DNA from 2 places in the Ancylobacter sp. SL191 genome. Region 2 is predicted to be linked to the other one. Evidence: predicted binding sites of a transcription regulator. Region 2 holds the regulator's gene; the other holds the start of a gene.
The links. Region 2 encodes LexA, which represses DNA repair genes until DNA is damaged. Its sites were predicted from a motif close to TGTTCNNNNTGTGTTCNG; they were not measured.

Region 1 (9,210 bases), 210 kb from region 2:
TGTCACGGCTCGCTCGCAAGACGTTCCCGACGACCGACCGCCGGATCCCCCGACGCCGCTCCTCGGTAAGCAGATCGCCCCTGCCCACCTTCCCAGCTGGAGGACGTCGTCCGGTCTCCAGCTTCGCGCGCCGGCGGCAAGGCATAGCTGCCCGGCTCCTTGCTCCGCCCCCTCATCGCGGCAGCGGCATCGCTCGCGTCGTTTCCCTTGCACAATGCCCCCGTCTCGGCACAGTGGGCGGTACCGGGGGGTCTCCATGCTCGACTACGTCTTCTCCGCCGCCGTCACCATGCTGGTGGTGATCGATCCCATTGGCCTCGCGCCGCTGTTTCTCGCGGTGACGCATGATCTGTCGCCGGCCGAGCGGCGGCTGGTGGCCTGGCGTTCCTCGGCCATCGCGCTGGCTATTCTGGTGTTCTTCGGGCTGGTCGGCGCGCCGCTGCTCCATGCGCTCGGCATCACCCTGCCGGCCTTTCGCATCGCCGGCGGGTTGCTGCTTTTCACCATCTCCTTCGAGATGGTGTTCGGCCGGCGCACCGAACGGACGATCGATTCCAGCGCCGCCACGGCGCGCGAGCAGGCGCTGCGCATGATGGCGGTGTTTCCGCTGGCGATTCCGCTCATGGCCGGCCCCGGCGCCATCACCGCCATGCTGCTGCTGGCCGGCGAGGCGCATGGCGATCCCGCCCGGCTGGCAGCGCTGTTCGGCATCACCCTCCTGGTGATCGCGAGCTGCCTGCTGGTCTATCTCGCCGCTGGCGGGGTGAACCGGCTGCTCGGCGTCACTGGCAACGCCATCCTCTCGCGCCTGCTCGGCGTGGTGCTGACGGCGCTAGCGGTGCAGTTCGTCATCGACGGCATCCGCGCCGCCTTTCCGAGCTGAGTAGCGGGGGTTCGAGCGGCGGCGTCGCTTGGCCCCAGCGCCTTCGCCCACGAGGGCGGGCCCCTTTAGCGGGGCCGGACACTGGGCGAGACCGGGAAGAACCTTTGAATCACCAAAGGTGCCGGGCGCCCGGCAAAAGCCCCGCCTTGTCCGCCATGTTCCTGCCCGCGCCGGGCGCCAGCCTATGCTGCGATCCCGCGCGGCTCATCGAGCCACGCATGGGCGCCTGCTTCGCGCCGGCCTGAACCCCGGTGCTGCAATCCTCAGAACGGGATGTCGTCGTCGAGATCGCCGCCGAACTTGCCGCCGCCGCCCGCCGGGGCCGGCTTGCGGTCATTGCCGAAGGATCCGCCACCGCCGCCGACGCTCGCACGCGAACCGCCGCCGCCAAAGGACGCGCCACCGGAATAACCGCCGCCCGAACCGAAATCGCTGCCGCCGGCGCTGTAATCGTCACCGCCGCCCTCGCCGCCGCCACTGCCGCGGCTGTCGAGAATGGTCAGTTCACCGCGATAGGCGCGCAGCACGACCTCAGTAAAATAACGCTCGCCGCCATTCTGATCGGTCGCCTTGCGGGTCTCGAGCTGTCCTTCGATGTAGACCTTGGTACCCTTGCGCAGATACTGCTCGGCGACCTTCAGCAGGTTCTCGTTGAAGATCACCACACTGTGCCACTCGGTGCGCTCCTTGCGCTCACCGGAGGCCTTGTCGCGCCAGGTCTCGGAGGTGGCGATGCGCAGGTTGCAGACCCGCCCGCCATTCTGGAAGGTGCGCACTTCCGGATCGCGGCCGAGATTGCCGATCAGAATAACCTTGTTGACGCTGCCCGCCATGTCGTCCTCCGAGAGTCTGTCGGACGCCCGCGGCGGAGCGCGCGCGCCTTGAAGCGGGCATGATAGCCCATCCCTGCCGCGCCGGCGCCCCCGCCCGCGCGGCTTTCCACATGCCACTTCCCGCCGGCGACGGGCGGCTTCTCCCGAAAATGCCGGGCGCGCCTGCGCACCGCTCGCCCCAGCTCCACAAGTGTTCTTGTTATGTTCCTAGCATTATGGCTAGTCTGATGCAAGACGACGAGTCGCACATTGCAGCCGGCCGGAGCCGCATTATGTTAAGCGCCGTGATCGCCAGGGAGCTTTCCCATCATGACCGACGTGCGTAATCGCCGGCGCGCCCGCGCCACTGCCATTGCCCTGCAGGCCGAGGACGCCCGTCAGGCGTTGATCCGCCGCGCGCTTCTCGCCGTAACGGGCGGGCTTATCGCCGCCGTGGCGGTCGCTGCCCTCGCCATGCGGGGCATCGGCTTCTGATCCGTGCCGGGACGGGCGGCCGCCCCAGCGAACCTGTTTTGGCACTGCCCGTCGATAAAGAGACCGGAATGAAGGATCGCGTGGATCTTCCGCGCCGCGACGCCCGTTCGATCGTCATTCGCGGGGCGCGCGAGCATAATCTCAAGAATGTCGATCTGGAGATCCCGCGCGACAGCCTGGTGGTGTTCACCGGTCTGTCCGGCTCGGGCAAGTCGTCGCTCGCTTTCGACACTATCTATGCCGAAGGCCAGCGCCGCTATGTCGAGAGCCTGTCGGCCTATGCCCGCCAGTTTCTCGAAATGATGCAGAAGCCGGACGTCGACCAGATCGACGGCCTCTCCCCGGCCATCTCCATCGAGCAGAAGACCACCTCGAAGAATCCGCGCTCGACGGTCGGCACCGTCACCGAGATCTATGACTATATGCGCCTGCTCTGGGCGCGGGTTGGTGTGCCCTATTCGCCGGCCACCGGCCTGCCGATCGAGAGCCAGACGGTCAGCCAGATGGTCGACCGCGTGCTCGCCTTGCCGGAAAAGACCCGGCTCTATCTGCTCGCGCCCGTGGTGCGCGGGCGCAAGGGCGAATACCGCAAGGAGCTGGCGGACTTCCAGAAAAAGGGCTTCCAGCGCGTCAAGATCGACGGCCAGTTTCACGAGATCGCCGAGGCGCCGGCGCTCGACAAGAAGTTCAAGCACGACATCGACGTGGTGGTGGACCGCCTGGTCGTGCGGCCGGACATCGCCAGCCGCCTCGCTGATTCCTTCGAGACCGCGCTCGGCCTTGCCGACGGCATCGCGGTGATCGAGTTCGCCGACGAGAAGGACGAGGGCGGCGAGGCGCGGCGCATCATCTTCTCGGAGAAATTCGCCTGCCCGGTCTCCGGTTTCACCATTCCCGAGATCGAGCCCCGGCTTTTTTCCTTCAACAACCCGTTTGGCGCGTGCCCGGTCTGCGATGGCCTCGGCCATGAGAGCAAGATCGACCCCGAACTCATCGTGCCGGACCGCACGCGCAGCCTGAAGCAAGGCGCCATCGCGCCCTGGGCGAAGTCCTCGTCGCCGTATTACGGCCAGACGCTCGACGCGCTCGCCCGCCATTACGGCTTCAAGCTCACCACCAAATGGGCTGATCTGCCGGAGAAGGCCCAGCAGGTCATTCTGCACGGCTCCGGGTCTGAGGTGATCCGCTTCGTCTATGATGACGGCATGCGGGCCTATGAGACCGCGAAGACCTTCGAGGGCATCGTCACCAATCTCGAGCGCCGCTGGCGCGAGACCGAGAGCGACTGGGCGCGCGAGGAGATCGGCAAATATTTTTCCGCCGTGCCCTGCGCCGCCTGCAATGGCTTCCGGCTGAAGCCCGAGGCGCTGGCGGTGAAGATCGCCGGCAGCCATATCGGCAACGCCGCGCAGCTTTCCGTGCGCGCGGCGCTGGAGTGGTTTGGCACCCTGCCCGGCCAGCTTTCCGACAAGCAGAACGAGATCGCCGTCCGCATCCTCAAGGAGATTCGCGAGCGCCTCGCCTTCCTGCTCGATGTCGGGCTGGATTATCTCACCCTCGCGCGCGCCTCCGGCACGCTGTCGGGCGGCGAGAGCCAGCGCATCCGCCTCGCCTCGCAGATCGGTTCGGGGCTGACCGGCGTGCTCTATGTGCTGGACGAGCCCTCCATCGGTCTGCACCAGCGCGACAATGAACGCCTGCTCGGCACGCTGCGCCGGCTGCGCGACCTCGGCAACACGGTGATCGTGGTCGAGCATGACGAGGACGCCATCCTCGCCGCCGATTATGTCGTGGATGTCGGGCCAGGCGCCGGCGTGCATGGCGGGCGCATCGTCGCGCAGGGCACGCCGCCGGAAATCCTCGCCAACCCGAACTCGCTGACCGGCAAATACCTCACCGGCGCGCTCACCGTGCCGGTGCCCAAGCGCCGCAAGCCGGACCGCAAGCGGCTGCTGCGCGTGGTCAATGCCCGCGCCAATAACCTTAAGAACGTCACGGCGGAGATCCCGCTCGGCCTGTTCACCGCCGTCACCGGCGTCTCGGGCGGCGGCAAGTCGACCCTTCTGGTGGACACGCTCTACAAGGCGGTCGCGCGCCGGCTCAATGGCGCCTCCGAGCCGCCGCTGGCGCATGACGGGCTGGAAGGGCTGGAGCATCTCGATAAGGTCATCGATATCGACCAGTCGCCGATCGGCCGGACGCCGCGGTCGAATCCCGCGACCTATACCGGCGCCTTCACGCCGATCCGCGAATGGTTCGCCGGCCTGCCGGAGGCGAAGGCGCGCGGCTATGGCCCCGGCCGTTTCTCCTTCAACGTGAAGGGCGGGCGCTGCGAGGCCTGCCAGGGCGATGGTGTCATCAAGATCGAGATGCACTTCCTCCCCGATGTCTACGTCACCTGCGACGTCTGCAAGGGCAAGCGCTACAACCGTGAGACGCTCGAAGTCACCTTCAAGAACAAGTCGATAGCCGATGTTCTTGATATGACGGTCGAGGAAGGCGCCGAATTCTTCAAGGCGGTGCCGGCGGTGCGCGAGAAGCTGGAGACGCTGTCCCGCGTCGGCCTCGACTATATCAAGGTCGGCCAGCAGGCGAACACGCTGTCCGGCGGCGAGGCGCAGCGCGTCAAGCTCTCCAAGGAGCTGTCGCGCCGGGCGACCGGGCGCACGCTCTATATTCTCGACGAGCCGACCACCGGCCTGCACTTCCACGATGTGGCCAAGCTCTTGGAAGTGCTCCACGAGCTGGTCGAGCAGGGCAATACGGTGGTGGTGATCGAGCACAATCTCGAGGTCATCAAGACCGCCGACTGGGTGCTCGACCTCGGCCCGGAGGGCGGCGATGGCGGCGGCGAGATCGTCGCAGCCGGGCCGCCGGAGGTGATCGCCAAAACGGAGCGCAGCCACACCGGCCGCTTCCTCGCCGAGGTGCTGGCCCGCCGCCCGCTCAAATCGCGTAGCGCGGCAGAGTAGGCCGGAAGAGCGGGGGCGGCGTCGCGCCGCCACCCTCCTTCGTGCCACGTGGTCGGAGGCTCGGCCGAACACCTGCGTCAAAGGCGTGGATGGTCGGGCCACGCCCGACCATGACGTCGCTATGGTGGCTTCATGTCATGGGCCGTGTCACCGGCGTAGACCACCCGTCATCCCAAAGACACCGTCGTCCCCGGGCTTGGCCCGGGGATCCACGACGTGAAACGAGCACCACGGCCAACGCAGCGCGACGGCTCGCGCCACGCCGTCGGCAAGCCGCGGCTGGAACCCGCCCTAGCGCGCCGTCGCCACAACAGTCCCCTCCCGCAACCGCACCAGATGCACCGTCGCGGCGATCAGCACGATGGTCGCGCCGAACTGGTGGGTGAGCGCGATGTCGATCGGCACCTGGTGGATCAGCGTGAGGATGCCGAGCATCGCCTGGCAGGCGACCAGCCCGAAGATCAGCAGCGCCCGCTGGCGCGCCGCACCGCCCGCCCGGCGCGCGGCGAGGTAATGGCCGAGGGCGAGCGCCAGCAGCACATAGGCGACGAGCCGGTGGTTGAACTGCACGGTCAGCACGTTCTCGAACAGGTTCCGCCACGCCGGCTGCTGCACGAAGAGATTGGCCATGGGCGGCACGAGATGGCCATCCATCAGCGGCCAGGTCGTGTAGGTCAGGCCCGCATCGAGCCCCGCAACCAGTCCGCCGAGGAAGATCTGCAGCACCACGACGCCGAGCAGGATGTGCGCGTTGGTGCGCAGCCAGGCCGGCACCGCCTGCGGCGCGTGGGCGGGCTTCAGCGACGCAGCGACCGCCACGGTGGCGGCGAGGATGATGCAGGCCAGCGTCAGGTGAGTGGCGAGCCGGTACTGGCTCACATCCACCCGGTTCACCAGCCCCGAGGCAACCATCCACCAGCCGACCGCCCCCTGCAGCCCGCCGAGCACGAACAGCCCGCCGAGCTTCCAGCCCAGCGGCCGGTCGATCAGCCCGCGCCAGAGGAAGAACAGGAAAGGTAGCAGGAAGACGAAGCCGATGATGCGACCGAGCAGCCGGTGACCCCATTCCCACCAGAAAATGTATTTGAACTCGTCGAGGCTCATGCCCCGGTTGATCTGCACATATTGCGGGATCTGCCGGTACTTCTCGAACTCGGCCTGCCACTGCGCATCGGAGAGCGGCGGAAGCGTGCCGGTCACCGGCTTCCACTCGGTGATGGAGAGGCCGGATTCGGTCAGACGCGTCGCGCCGCCGACGACGACCATCAGCACGATCAGCGCCGCCACGGCATAGAGCCACAGGCGCACGGGGCGCAGGCGATCGGCGGCCCCGGTTGCGGCGCGCGGGGCGGTGGCGGGAAAGGTCTGGTCAAGGGCCATGCTGCGCTCCTGGCAAGGGTGGCCATCAGCCCCGCTGGCCACCGTCGGCCGGGCGGCTTCCTCCCCGGCCCGGCGAGCGATATAGAGGCGTCGGGCAGCGCGCAACCGGACTCTTTGTCTCGCGCCGGCCAGTGATCCGACGCGAACAGGACGGTGCGATGAGCCAGCAGCCGATGAGCGACCCACGGGGCCTGCCCCCGCGCCTGCGCAAATTCATCGGCACGGTGGCGCTGCTGCTGCTGGTCATCATCTGGGCGCTGGCCGCCATGGCGCTGGCGCAGGGCCGCGTGACCACCCTGCCCGGCTATGCGCAGTTTTTCGCGTATGTGTTTCTCGGAATCGGCTGGGTATTTCCCGCCGGCTGGATCATCCGCTGGATGATGCGCTTCGACCGCCGGCCGGAAACGCTCTGATCCACCCGATCACAAGAGCTTGAGCGGACGCCGGGTCAGGCGGCCTGTGGCAGCGGCCTGGGCGGGGCGACCTCGGTGAAGGTCACCATGGCGATGTCGCCGAATCCCTGCTCGGCGAGATAGTCGAAGGCCTGCACCGCGTCGGTCGCGGCACCGCCGGGCTGGGTGACGAGGATCAGCGTCGGCTTGAGCGCCGCGACGCGCGCCGTGCCTTCCGCCTCGGCGAAGGGGGGCGCCGCCACCACCACATGGTCATAAGTCTGCATCAGCGCGCTGAGGATCAGCGTCAGCCGGTCGGCACCCACCAGCCCGCTCGCCTCGCAGGCACCGCGTCCGGGCGGAATCACATGGCAGCGTGAAGCCGCCTCGCGATGGATGGCGTCGGAGAAGCTCGCCACGCCGAACAGCAGGTCGGTCAGCCCCGGCGCGCGCGGGTCGGTGGTCAGTTCGGCCAGCGCCGGCGCCATGACATCGAGGCAGACGATCACGGTGCGCCGCTCGGGCGAGGCAAGGGCGCGCGCCAGCGCCAGCGCGCAGCGGGCGATGCCGTCATCGGGCGAGGGCCCCGTCACCACCACAAGCCGTGCCGCGGCGCCGCGCAATTCGATCAAGCGGGCAAGATCGGCCAGTTCGCCATCACGGGACAGATGGCGGCGCGGGCGCGGCTCGCCTTCCCCGGCGAAATCATCGGCGCTTTCCGCGCCGATCCACGGCAGATGCTGCGCCGCGCCCTCACGAGCGAGTTCAGGAAGCGCGGGCGCGACAGCCGCAGGTGGAACGGGCGCACTCCGGCGTCGGCGGCGGAAGAATTGCAAGCCGAGCGCGACGCCGAAGGCGCCGAGCGCGGCCCCGCCGGCGGCCAAAGCGGGCGCCGGCGCGAGGGGCTCGGCCGGGGCCTGCGCCCGGGAAGCGAGCCGCGCCGGCATGGCAATGGGCCCGCCCGCTTCCATGTTGAAGGCGCCGCGCGTCTGGCGCAGCCGGAGATAGCTGTCGGCGAAAGCATTGGCGACATCGGCGGCGAGCGTCGGGCTGGCGGCAACGAAGCGGATGACGGTCTGCCCGTCCGCCCGGTCCTTCACCGTGAGCCCGCCCTCGATGGAACGCAGCGCGGCGGTATCGCCGGTGGAGGCGCTGGCCGGCGCGCCGAGCAGCGCGTTCAGCCGGTCGGACAGCGAGAGGCGGCGATCGGTGAGACGCTCGGTGAGCCGTGTGTCCTCAATGACCTGCCGGGCGAATTCGCGCGAGGCGATGATTTGCGCCCGCGTGGTCGGTGCCGCCATGCCGCGGGCCTCCGGCAGCAGGCGCGCCTCGGCCGCATAGCGCGGTTGGGCCAGCACGCCAGCCAACCCGCCGACCAGCAGGGCGGCAAGGCTCGGCACCAGCAGGTGGCGGCGGGCGAAGGCGCGAAATGCCGTACCGCGCGTTGGGACGGCGGTCACCGGTGATTGATCCGAGGCTTCCGATCCGGGCGCGATCGACGCGGCAATAGGCAGCGGCAGGAAGGGGCCATAGGCCTCCGCCACCGCAACTCCCGCACCTGCCATGTCCGGCTCGTTCACCATGGCCGCATTAGGCGACCATTGTGGTTTCCACCGTGTTAAAGGCCGCACGAGGATTGTCGGTGGGCCTACGGATGGCGCACCCCTCCCCGCCTGATACCGTCATCGGCGATGCTGCCGATGAGGATCGCGTGATGGTTGAAGGGCTTGTCTCCCGTCGTTCACTACTGGGCGCTGGCGCGGGGCTGATCGCGGCGATGGGGCTGACGCCGGCCGCCGCGCAGGTGCCGGGCGGCTCACCACGCGCGGGTGGCGCGGTCATCGGCGATGTCCGCGTGGAACGGATCGGCAGCTATGACGCTGCGCGCTTCACGACGATCGGCGAGGACGAACTGCGCGACTTCATGAGCATCACCACGCAGCCCGGCGGCTATGTGGGCCGCTTTCCGGCCGCCCGATTCGGCGTGACGCTGTACCGCGTCACCTATCCGAGCGTCATTCCCGAGCTTGGCAATCGACCCGTCATGGCATCGGGCCTTGTGGCGGTGCCCGATGGGGCGGGCGCTGAGCTGCCGATGGTCAGCTATCAGCATGGCACGGTGTTCGACCGTTCCTATGTGCCCTCCCAGCCGGAGAACTCGACAGAGACGCGGCTCGCCCTGCTGGCTTTCGCCGCGCAGGGCTATGTGGTGATCGGCGCCGATTATTTCGGCCGCGGCAGCTCCGATCTGCCGGACAGCTATCTGGTCAAGGCCA
Region 2 (9,210 bases):
GACTGCATCCTCGTCATCATGGCCTCGGTGGATGATGCGCTCGCCCGCGACCTGATCGACACCGCGCATGGCCTCGGCATGGACGCGCTGGTCGAGGTGCATGACGATGCCGAGCTCGACCGCGCGCTGACGCTGTCCGCCCGCCTCGTCGGCATCAACAACCGCAATCTGCGCAATTTTGAGGTGACGCTCGCCACCTCCGAGCGGCTCGCCCCGCGCATCCCGGCGGACCGGGTGATCGTCGGCGAGAGCGGCATCTTCACGCCCGAGGACGTCGCCCGCCTCGCCACGGTGCGCATCGGCACCATCCTCGTCGGCGAGAGCCTGATGCGGCAGACGGACGTTGCGGCGGCGACACGCGCCCTACTCGCCCCCGTCCTGCAGGCGGCGGGCTGATGAGCGAGCGCCCCACCCTCACCCATCTCGACGCCTCGGGCGCCGCCAATATGGTCGACGTCGCCGACAAGGCGATCACCGACCGGGTGGCGGTGGCGGCGGGCGAGGTGCGGATGGAGGCGGCGACGCTGGACCTCATCGTCTCCGGCAACGCCAAGAAGGGCGATGTCATCGGCACGGCACGCCTTGCCGGCATCATGGCGGCCAAGCGCACCCATGAGCTGATTCCGCTCTGTCACGCGCTGCTGCTGTCGAAAGTCGCGGTCGAGATCGAACCGGATGCGGCGCTTCCGGGTTTGCGGGTGCGGGCCACGGTGCGCACCAGCGGGCAGACCGGCGTGGAGATGGAAGCGCTCACCGCCGTCTCCGTCGCCTGCCTCACCGTCTACGACATGGCCAAGGCGGTGGACCGGGGCATGCGCATCGAGGCGGTCCGGCTTCTGGAGAAATCCGGCGGCCGTTCCGGGCATTGGCAGGCCGACTGAACAAGGGGGACACGCCATGGCGCTGATGCCGGTTGAAGAGGCGCTGGCCCGTCTGCTCGCCTCCGTCACTCCCTTGCCGACCGAGCGCGTGCCGCTCATGGAGGCCGCCGGCCGGGTGCTGGCCGAACCGCTCGTCGCCCATCGCACCACGCCCGGCGCCGATGTCTCGGCCATGGACGGCTATGCCGTGCGGGCGCAGGACGCGGCCGAACTGCCGGCCACCCTCACTTTGATCGGCGAATCGGCGGCCGGACGTCCCTTCCCGGACGAGATACTGCCCGGCACCACCGTGCGCATCTTCACCGGCGCGGTGATGCCCGCCGGCGCCGACGCCGTGGTGATCCAGGAGGACACGCTACGCGAGGGCGACCTTGTCGCCATCCGTGAGGTGGCGACGCCCGGCCGGCACATACGCCGCGCCGGCGGCGACTTCGCCCATGACGAGCCGCTGCTCGCCCCCGGCCACCGGCTGCGGGCCCGCGATCTCGCGCTCGCCGCCTCGGCCGATGTGGCGGAGCTCAGCGTGTACCGACGCCCGCGCGTGGGCCTTCTCTCCACGGGTGACGAGTTGGTGCGCCCCGGTGCGGGCGCGGGCGCGCATCAGGTGATCCTCTCCAACATCTATTCGGTCGGCGCGCTCGCCCGCGCGGCGGGTGCCGAAGTGACCGATTTCGGCATCCTGCCCGATGACATGGCGGCAACGCAGGCGGGCGTGAGTTCGGCGCTGGCCGCCGGCTTCGACGTGCTGGTGACCACGGGCGGCGCCTCAGTGGGCGACCACGATCTCGTCGCCCCGGCGCTGACCGCGCAGGGCGTGGCGCTCGATGTTCACAAGGTCGCGCTGCGGCCGGGCAAGCCGCTGATGTTCGGCACTTACGCGCATGCGGCATCCATCAGCCATGTGCTCGGCCTGCCCGGCAACCCGGTCTCGGCCCATGTCTGCGCCCTGCTCTATCTCGTGCCGCTGCTCAAAGCCCTGCAGGGAATTGACGTGCCGCCCCGCGTGCCGCTGAAGCCGGCGCGCCTCGCCACTGACATCAAGGCCAACGAGATGCGCATGGATTTCCAGCGGGCGCAGATCGTCGGCCAGGAGTGCGGCCTGCCGCTGGTGCGACCGCTTCCCGTACAGGACAGCTCGATGCTCTCCGTGCTCGCCCGCGCCGACGTGCTGCTGGTGCGCCAGCCGCACGCGCCGGCGGCGAAGGCGGGCGAGCCCTGCGAGATTCTGCCGCTCGAGGATTGACCCGGCAGGCCGCACGCGATGTTCTGAACCGTCAGAAGGGGCACTCCATGGACATCAATCTTCCCGACGTGAAGGCCGAGGTCGAAGCCGCCTTCGGCCGTTATGAGCAGGCGCTGGTGAGCAACGATGTTGCCGGGCTCGACGCGCTGTTCTGGGCCGATCCGACCACCATTCGCTACGGCAATGGCGAGAATCTCTACGGCATCGAGGCCATCCGGGCGTTCCGCAAGGCGCGTTCGCCGCATGGGCTTGAACGGACGCTGGAGAAGACGGTCATCACCACCTATGGCCGCGACATGGCGGTGGCGTCCACCCTGTTCCGCCGTCCTGTCATGCCCGGGCGTATCGGCCGGCAGATGCAGACCTGGATGCGCACGCCCGAGGGCTGGAAGGTCGTCGCGGCGCATGTGAGCATCATCGCCGATCCCGACGAAGGATGACGCCGCACGCCGCGCGACGGGCCGGGCGCATCATGCTAGCTTCGGCATGTCGCCGTCCTTCATCGTCCCGGCACGCCTGTCCTTCTGGTTGTTGAGCCCGATGTCCCTTGCCGTGATGCCGCCGGTCGCCGGCCCCCTTTCCGAGGCCCGCAAGCGGGTTACCCGCGCCGAGGAATTGCGGCTCCAGCTCGCCGACGAGATCACCCGCGGCCGCTTACCCCCCGGCACGGCGCTGGACGAGACGGTGCTGGCCGCGCGATTCGGTGTGTCCCGTACCCCGGTGCGCGAGGCGCTGCGCGAGCTCGCCGCCTCGGGCTTGGTCGATGCCCGTCCGCATCGCGGCGCCGTGGTCGCGCGTCCCAGCCTTGAGCGGCTGCAGGATATGTTCGACGTGATGGCGGAACTGGAGGCGCTCTGCGCCGGCCTCGCGGCGCTGGCCATGACCCCGGCGGAGCGCCGGCAGCTCGACCAGCTTCACCAGAGCATGGGCGACATGATGCGAGCCGGCGACTTCCCCGCCTATCGCGAGGCCAATGAGCAGTTCCATGCCGCGCTCTATGCCGGCAGCCATAACGACTATCTGGTGGAGATCACCGTCGGCACGCGCCGGCGCCTCTCGCCCTTTCGGCGCGCCCAGTTCCACGCGCTCGGCCGTCTTGCCCTGTCCCATCGCGAGCATGAACGGGTGGTCACCGCCGTGCTGCGTGGCGAGCGGGACGCCGCCGCTGCTGCCATGCGCTCGCACATCACCATCGTCCACGACGCCTACGAGCAATACGCTCAGACCGTTTGATTTCAGGCGCTTACCGGCGCCAGCTGATTCGGCTTCTCAGCCCGCCGGCGCCAGAAGCCCGCGCCGCGCCGCCTCATCCGCCAAAAAGGCGCGCCAGCCGCCGAAGCTGGTGATGTCGCGCGCCGCTGGTGCAGCAGCGGCCTCCATGGCGAAGCCCTTCACCGACGTGCCGTCCTCCAGCGTTACCGTGGCGATGCCAAGCGGCGCAGGGATGCCCGCCACCAGCCGCCCAAAGGCGGCTTCCGGCAGCGCCCAGACCTCACAGGCAATGCGCCCGCCGGAACCCGCGCCCCCGCGCAGCAGGCCGGGCCGGCGCACCCGGCCCTCCGGCAGAAGGAAGAGACGATAATCCGGGCTTGTGCGCGCCTCGCGGATGAACAACCCGCCGGTCTCGACCAGCTCGCCATTGAGCGGCAGGCCGGACAGATGCGCCCCGAACAGGGCGACCGCCACATAGCCGGGCGCCGGGGCGGGCATGGCGGTGGAGGCGGCAGGATGAGCGGCTCCGGTCGCGCCGAGCGTCAGCCCGGTGTCGCGATGGAAGGCAGCGCCGAGCGCGGCGAGATGGGCGTCCTGCCCCGCCGGCGCCAGCAGGGTGATGCCCGCCGGCGCGCCATCCGCGCGAATCTCCGCCGGCACGGCGAGGCCGCACATATCGAGCAGGTTGACGAAATTGGTGTAGACGCCGAGCTGGCTGTTGCAGCGCACCGGCTCGGCCTGCATCTGCGCGACGGTGAAGACCGTCGGCATGGTCGGCACCATCAGGGCGTCGATGCCGGCAAGCGCCGCCCGCACCTGCGCCTTAAGCTCCGCCAGCCGGTACTGCCCACGAAATGCCTCGACGGCGCTGAAATGGCGGCCCTGCTCGATGATGCCGGCGACCACCGGATGCACCGAGGCCGGCCGCGATTCGAGAAAGGCGCCGACCGCCGCGTAGCGCTCCGCCACCCACGGCCCCTCATAAAGCAGCCGCGCCGTCTCGAAGAACGGTGTGAGGTCGATCTCGACCAGCCGCGCCCCCAGCCGCGCCATGCGCTCGGCGGCGCGGCGGAACCCCGCCTCCGAGGCGCGGTCACCGAAGGTCACGAGATCCTGCGCGCGCGGCACGGCGAGCGTCGGCCCGGCCGGAAAACCGGCGAGCCCCCCCAGCGGCAAGACGCGCGAATAAGGATCATCCTCGTCCGGCCCGGCCATCACCGATGTCGCCAGCAGCGCGTCTTCCACCGTGAGCGCGAAGACCGACACGCAGTCCAGCGAGCGGCAAGCGGGCACGACGCCGCGCGTCGAGACAAGGCCGAGACTGGGCTTCAGACCGACAATATTGTTCAGCCCCGCTGGCACGCGGCCGGACCCCGCCGTGTCCGTCCCCAGCGCAAAGGCCACGAGCCCCGCCGCGACCGCAACCGCCGAGCCGGAGCTCGACCCGCCCGGCACCAGATCATCGCGCACGGGATTTCGCGGCGTGCCATAGGGTGAGCGCGTGCCGTTGAGCCCGGTGGCGAACTGGTCGAGATTGGTCTTGCCGAGGATGATCGCCCCCGCCCGGCGCAGCCGCGCCACCGCCGCCGCGTCGCGCGTGGCTGGATAGGCATAGTCCGGGCAGGCACAGGTGGTCGGCAGGCCGGCGACGTCGATGTTGTCCTTCACCGCGAAGGGCACGCCGTAGAGCGGCATCTGGGCGGGGTCGGCGCCCTCCAGCCGCGCGAGCTGGGTCGTGATGCCGGCATCGTCGACCAGCGCCGTGAACACCGCCGGATCGCCATGCGCCACGATAAGTGCCCGCGCCCGCGCCACCGTTTCCGCCGGCCGGGCCCGCCCCGCGCGGTGGGCGGCGACAATGTCAGCTATGGTTCCGATCACGACTCGCGCCTTTCGTGCTGCACGCAGGACTATGCATAGGCATTAGGCAATATCTGGGCCATTGCATACAGATAACCGACCTGTCTGTCGCGCGCCAGAGTTGCGGCAGGGCGAGAATTCCCCGTTGTGGAACACACAAAGAACGGATAGTGTTTGTTCGTGATTTGTTTCGCTTAACGGCCCTCGGGCGCCCTACAGACGGATCGGGATCGATGCTCACCCGCAAACAGCACGAGCTGCTGCTCTTCATCGACGAACGCCTGAAAAGGGACGGCGTGCCCCCCTCCTTCGAGGAAATGAAGGAGGCGCTGGACCTGCGGTCGAAATCGGGCATTCACCGCCTGATCACGGCGCTGGAAGAGCGCGGCTTCATCCGCCGCCTGCCCAACCGGGCACGCGCGCTCGAAGTACTCCGCCTGCCGGAAGACGCGCAGTCCCGCCCCGCGCGCGCCGCCTTTGCGCCGAATGTCATCGAGGGCAGCCTTGGGCGGGTGAAGCTTCCCTCTGCCGCTGTGGAGGAGGATTCCCGGCGCCCGGTGGCCATCCCCATTGTCGGCCGCATCGCCGCCGGCTCACCCATCTCCGCCATCCAGTCGCCCGACAGCACGATCAACATGCCGCCGGAAATGCTCTCGGGCGGCGAGCATTTCGCCCTTGAGGTGCGCGGTGATTCGATGATCGAGGCCGGCATCTTCGACGGTGATCTCGCGCTGATCCGCAAATCCGATACCGCCAGCACCGGCGATATCGTGGTGGCGCTGATCGATGATGAGGACGCCACGCTGAAACGCCTGCGCCGTAAAGGCGCCTCCATCGCGCTGGAGGCCGCCAATCCGGCTTATGAGACCCGCATCTTCGGCCCCGACCGGGTGCAGATCCAGGGCCGTCTCGTCGCGCTGTTCCGGCGCTACTGAGCGGGAACGGCCGCGTTTCCGGGAGCGGCTCGTGGACCGGCATCGACCGGCTCGTCGCGTCTCACCGGCGTGGAGGCAGTGCCGCTGGCAGCCACGGCCGGGCGCCATCCGGTGGGCGGGAGTCGATCACCCGCCAGAGGACCTTTGGTCTCGGTTCGTGTGGTGGTGCGGTAGGCCGTTCAGGTGCCGTCGCCAGAGGTGACGGTGGCCGGAGAACGGGCGCGTACGGCTGGGGCCGATGCGAACCGATCGCGCCGGGTGCGGTCGGCGACGCGGCTGAAGACGCCATCGCTCCAGATAGTACGTCGTCAGGCGGCATAGTGGTGGAGAGTGGCGTGGCGCTCTCGTTCACGTTCGGGAGTGGCGCCTCCGTGCGACGGGATATGCGATCATCAGGCAGCGCAGGGTTGGCCGCATCGGTGGGGGCACTCGCCGGCGCGCTGCCGGGGGCGCCCCCTTGAGGAGTGCCTCTGGCGCGAGCGTCGACAGAGGCACGCACTCCGCTCTCCGCTGCGCTCTGCGGCGAAGGATGCTGCGTCTGCTCGACCATGCTGCGCGCCAGAATGTGAGCCGTCGTCTCCGCCGGTCCCTCAACGGGAGCGCCGCCCCCCCCGCGCGGGCCACCATCTTCATCGTCAGTGATACCATCTTCGGCATCAGCAAGGCCGGTGAGCCCGGCCATTGCCGCGGGTTCCGGCCCGACCTCATCGCGGTACAGCGCCAGCGCCGAGGTCTGCCGTCGTGGATCGATGCGCAGCACCTGCGCCGCGCAGTCATGGGGCGGCGCCTCGGTGGTGATCAGCAGCCCCACGCGCCGGCAGTCCTCCTCCAATGAGGCGCGGTGGCGCGACAAGGCGACGATCTCGCCGCCCGCCAGGCGCAGCGTACAGCCCAGCGGATCGCAGCGCGCCGCCTGCGTCAGGCTCGGATCCTCGAGGCGCGCGCGTTCGCCCTCGGCACTGAGCCATTGCTCGACGACGAAGCGGCCGGTAAGGCCGCGATCACGGTCGCCCATCAGCGCCAGTCGCCCGTCGCTCTGGCGCACCGCCACCGTCCGCCCCTCGCGGTCGACCAGTATGTCCGGCCGGTCGCGCAGCGGCGCCAGCGCGAGCCCGGCCAGCGCCAGCACGGGTGCGACGAGCATCAGCCGACTGCGCAGCAGGCAGAAGGCGGTAAGCGCTAGCGCGAACAGCACGAGGCTCGCCAGCGGCAGCGCCGGCAGGCCGCGATCAGCACCGGGCACGGCGGCGACGGCGCGGGAGATATCGACCATCCGCCCGATGCCCCAGCCCATCACATGCCAGGCCGGCGCGTCCCAGCCGAACGGAATGAGCAGCGCCCCCGCCAACCCCGCCGGCATGATGATGAAGGAGGCGATCGGCATCGCCGCGAGATTGGCGATGAGGCTCAGCGGCGCGAGTCGCTGGAAGTGATAGGCGGCGAAGGGCGCGGTCGCGAGGCCCGCCGCCAGCGATGTCAGCACCAGAGCGGCGATATAGACCGCCGGCCGGTGCAGCCAGCCAAGCCGCGCGCCCGGCAGTTCCGCCACCTGCCGCCCCCATCGCGCATAGGCGGCGACCAGCGCCAGCGTCGCGGCAAAGGACATCTGCGCGCCGGGATCGAGCACCGCCCAAGGGGTAAGCGCCAGAACCAGCAGGGCGGCGACCGCCAGGGTGCGCAGCGTCAGCGCGGGCCGGCCGAGAGCGACGCCGGCGAGCACGATCAGCGTCATCAGATAGGCGCGCTGCGTCGCCACTTCGCCGCCGGACAGCACGAGATAGAAGGTCGCCGCCAGCGCGGCCGGCACCGCCGCCCAGTTCTTGATGGGGTAGCGCAGCGCCAGTGCCGGCGAGAGCGCGAGCAGCGCCCGCACCAGAAAGAACATGCCCGTCGCCACCAGCGCCATGTGCAGGCCGGAGATGGACAGAACATGCGAGAGGCCAGCCACCCGCATGCTCTCCTCGATACTCTCCGGCACCCCGTCGCGCAGCCCCGTCACCAGCGCAACGGCGATGGCCGCATCGCCCTGCATCGGCGCCGATGCGCCCGGCGGGAGCAGCGCCGCGCGGATACGCTCGGCAATCGTCGCGCGCGTCGCCGCGAGCCAGGCGCTGACGGCGAGCCCTGCCGGCGGTTCGGCAGTCGTGGGAGCGACCGTCACCTTGCCCAACGCGAAACCGGTGGCGCCAATCCCCTCCAGCCAAGCCAGCCGGCCGAAATCGAAACCGCCGGGATAGGCCGGACCGGGCGGCGGGGCGAGGCTCGCCCGCAGCGCCACATGGGCGCCGACGTCGGGCGGGGAACGGCTCGTCAGCGTCACCCGCACCCGCCGCGGCGCGGTCTCGCCGTTATACTCGCCCCGCCCCTCGAACCGCGTGAGCGCGAGGGTGATGCGGCTGCCGCGCGCCCGCTGCTCCGCCGCCTCGACGAAGCCGGCAATCTCCACCCCGTCGACCGCGCGTTGCAGCACCGGATGGGCGATGCGCTGCACCTGCAGGCTGGCGGTGGCGAAGCCGGCGGCGAGGGTCGCCAGCAGGGCCAGCAGATGGAAGGCCAGCGGGCGCTCGCGCGCCAGCAGGGTGAGCACGGTGAGGGCGACAGCGGGGATCAGGCCCGCATAGGGCCAGGGTTCGCTTGGCGCACCGAAATAGAGCGCGATGCCGGCCGCGAACATGACCGGCAGGAACAGGAAGAAGCGCCGCTCGTCGACCTCCAGCGCGAGTGCCGCGCCCAGCGCCTCCATGAGCCGTCCGGTGATCCCCGGCAGGTGGATGAGGCTGCCGCGCGCGCCACGCGGCACGCCGAGGGCGATGGCTCGCGCCCGCCCGCGCCGCCTCCATCCGCCCCCCTCATCCTGACGCCCCGGACGGGGCTCGCCTGCGCCCTTCACGCCCCTGCCCCACCCGCTCGCCGCCGGCGCGCGGCGCCTGCCCAGAATGCGGGCGCCAGCCATGCGGCGCCGCCATTTCCCACGCCGGGGAGCTATGGTACACGCACCGTCCGCATCCGCCATGCTGTGCCGTCGCCCGTTACCGGCGACGCGAGACGGAAGAGATATGTCCGAGACCGTCGTTACCCG

Region 1: a site for LexA is predicted at 1,908-1,925, ahead of ssb (single-stranded DNA-binding protein). Genes of this name have one in related genera too.

What each region holds. Positions count from the first base shown of each region.
Region 1 is NZ_CP113056.1:3,360,574-3,369,783, forward strand. It holds gene OU996_RS15270 (MarC family protein) at 257-883, shown strand; gene ssb (single-stranded DNA-binding protein) at 1,147-1,716, opposite strand; gene OU996_RS15280 (hypothetical protein) at 2,026-2,190, shown strand; gene uvrA (excinuclease ABC subunit UvrA) at 2,259-5,162, shown strand; gene OU996_RS15290 (COX15/CtaA family protein) at 5,454-6,542, opposite strand; gene OU996_RS15295 (DUF2842 domain-containing protein) at 6,701-6,955, shown strand; gene OU996_RS15300 (lipopolysaccharide biosynthesis protein) at 6,991-8,499, opposite strand; gene OU996_RS15305 (alpha/beta hydrolase) at 8,649-9,210, shown strand, end outside.
Region 2 is NZ_CP113056.1:3,149,713-3,158,922, reverse strand. It holds gene trpC (indole-3-glycerol phosphate synthase TrpC) at 1-396, shown strand, start outside; gene moaC (cyclic pyranopterin monophosphate synthase MoaC) at 396-881, shown strand; gene glp (gephyrin-like molybdotransferase Glp) at 898-2,124, shown strand; gene hpxZ (oxalurate catabolism protein HpxZ) at 2,172-2,564, shown strand; gene OU996_RS14290 (GntR family transcriptional regulator) at 2,665-3,357, shown strand; gene atzF (allophanate hydrolase) at 3,394-5,217, opposite strand; gene lexA (transcriptional repressor LexA) at 5,430-6,131, shown strand; gene OU996_RS14275 (ComEC/Rec2 family competence protein) at 6,193-8,931, opposite strand; gene gltX (glutamate--tRNA ligase) at 9,188-9,210, shown strand, end outside.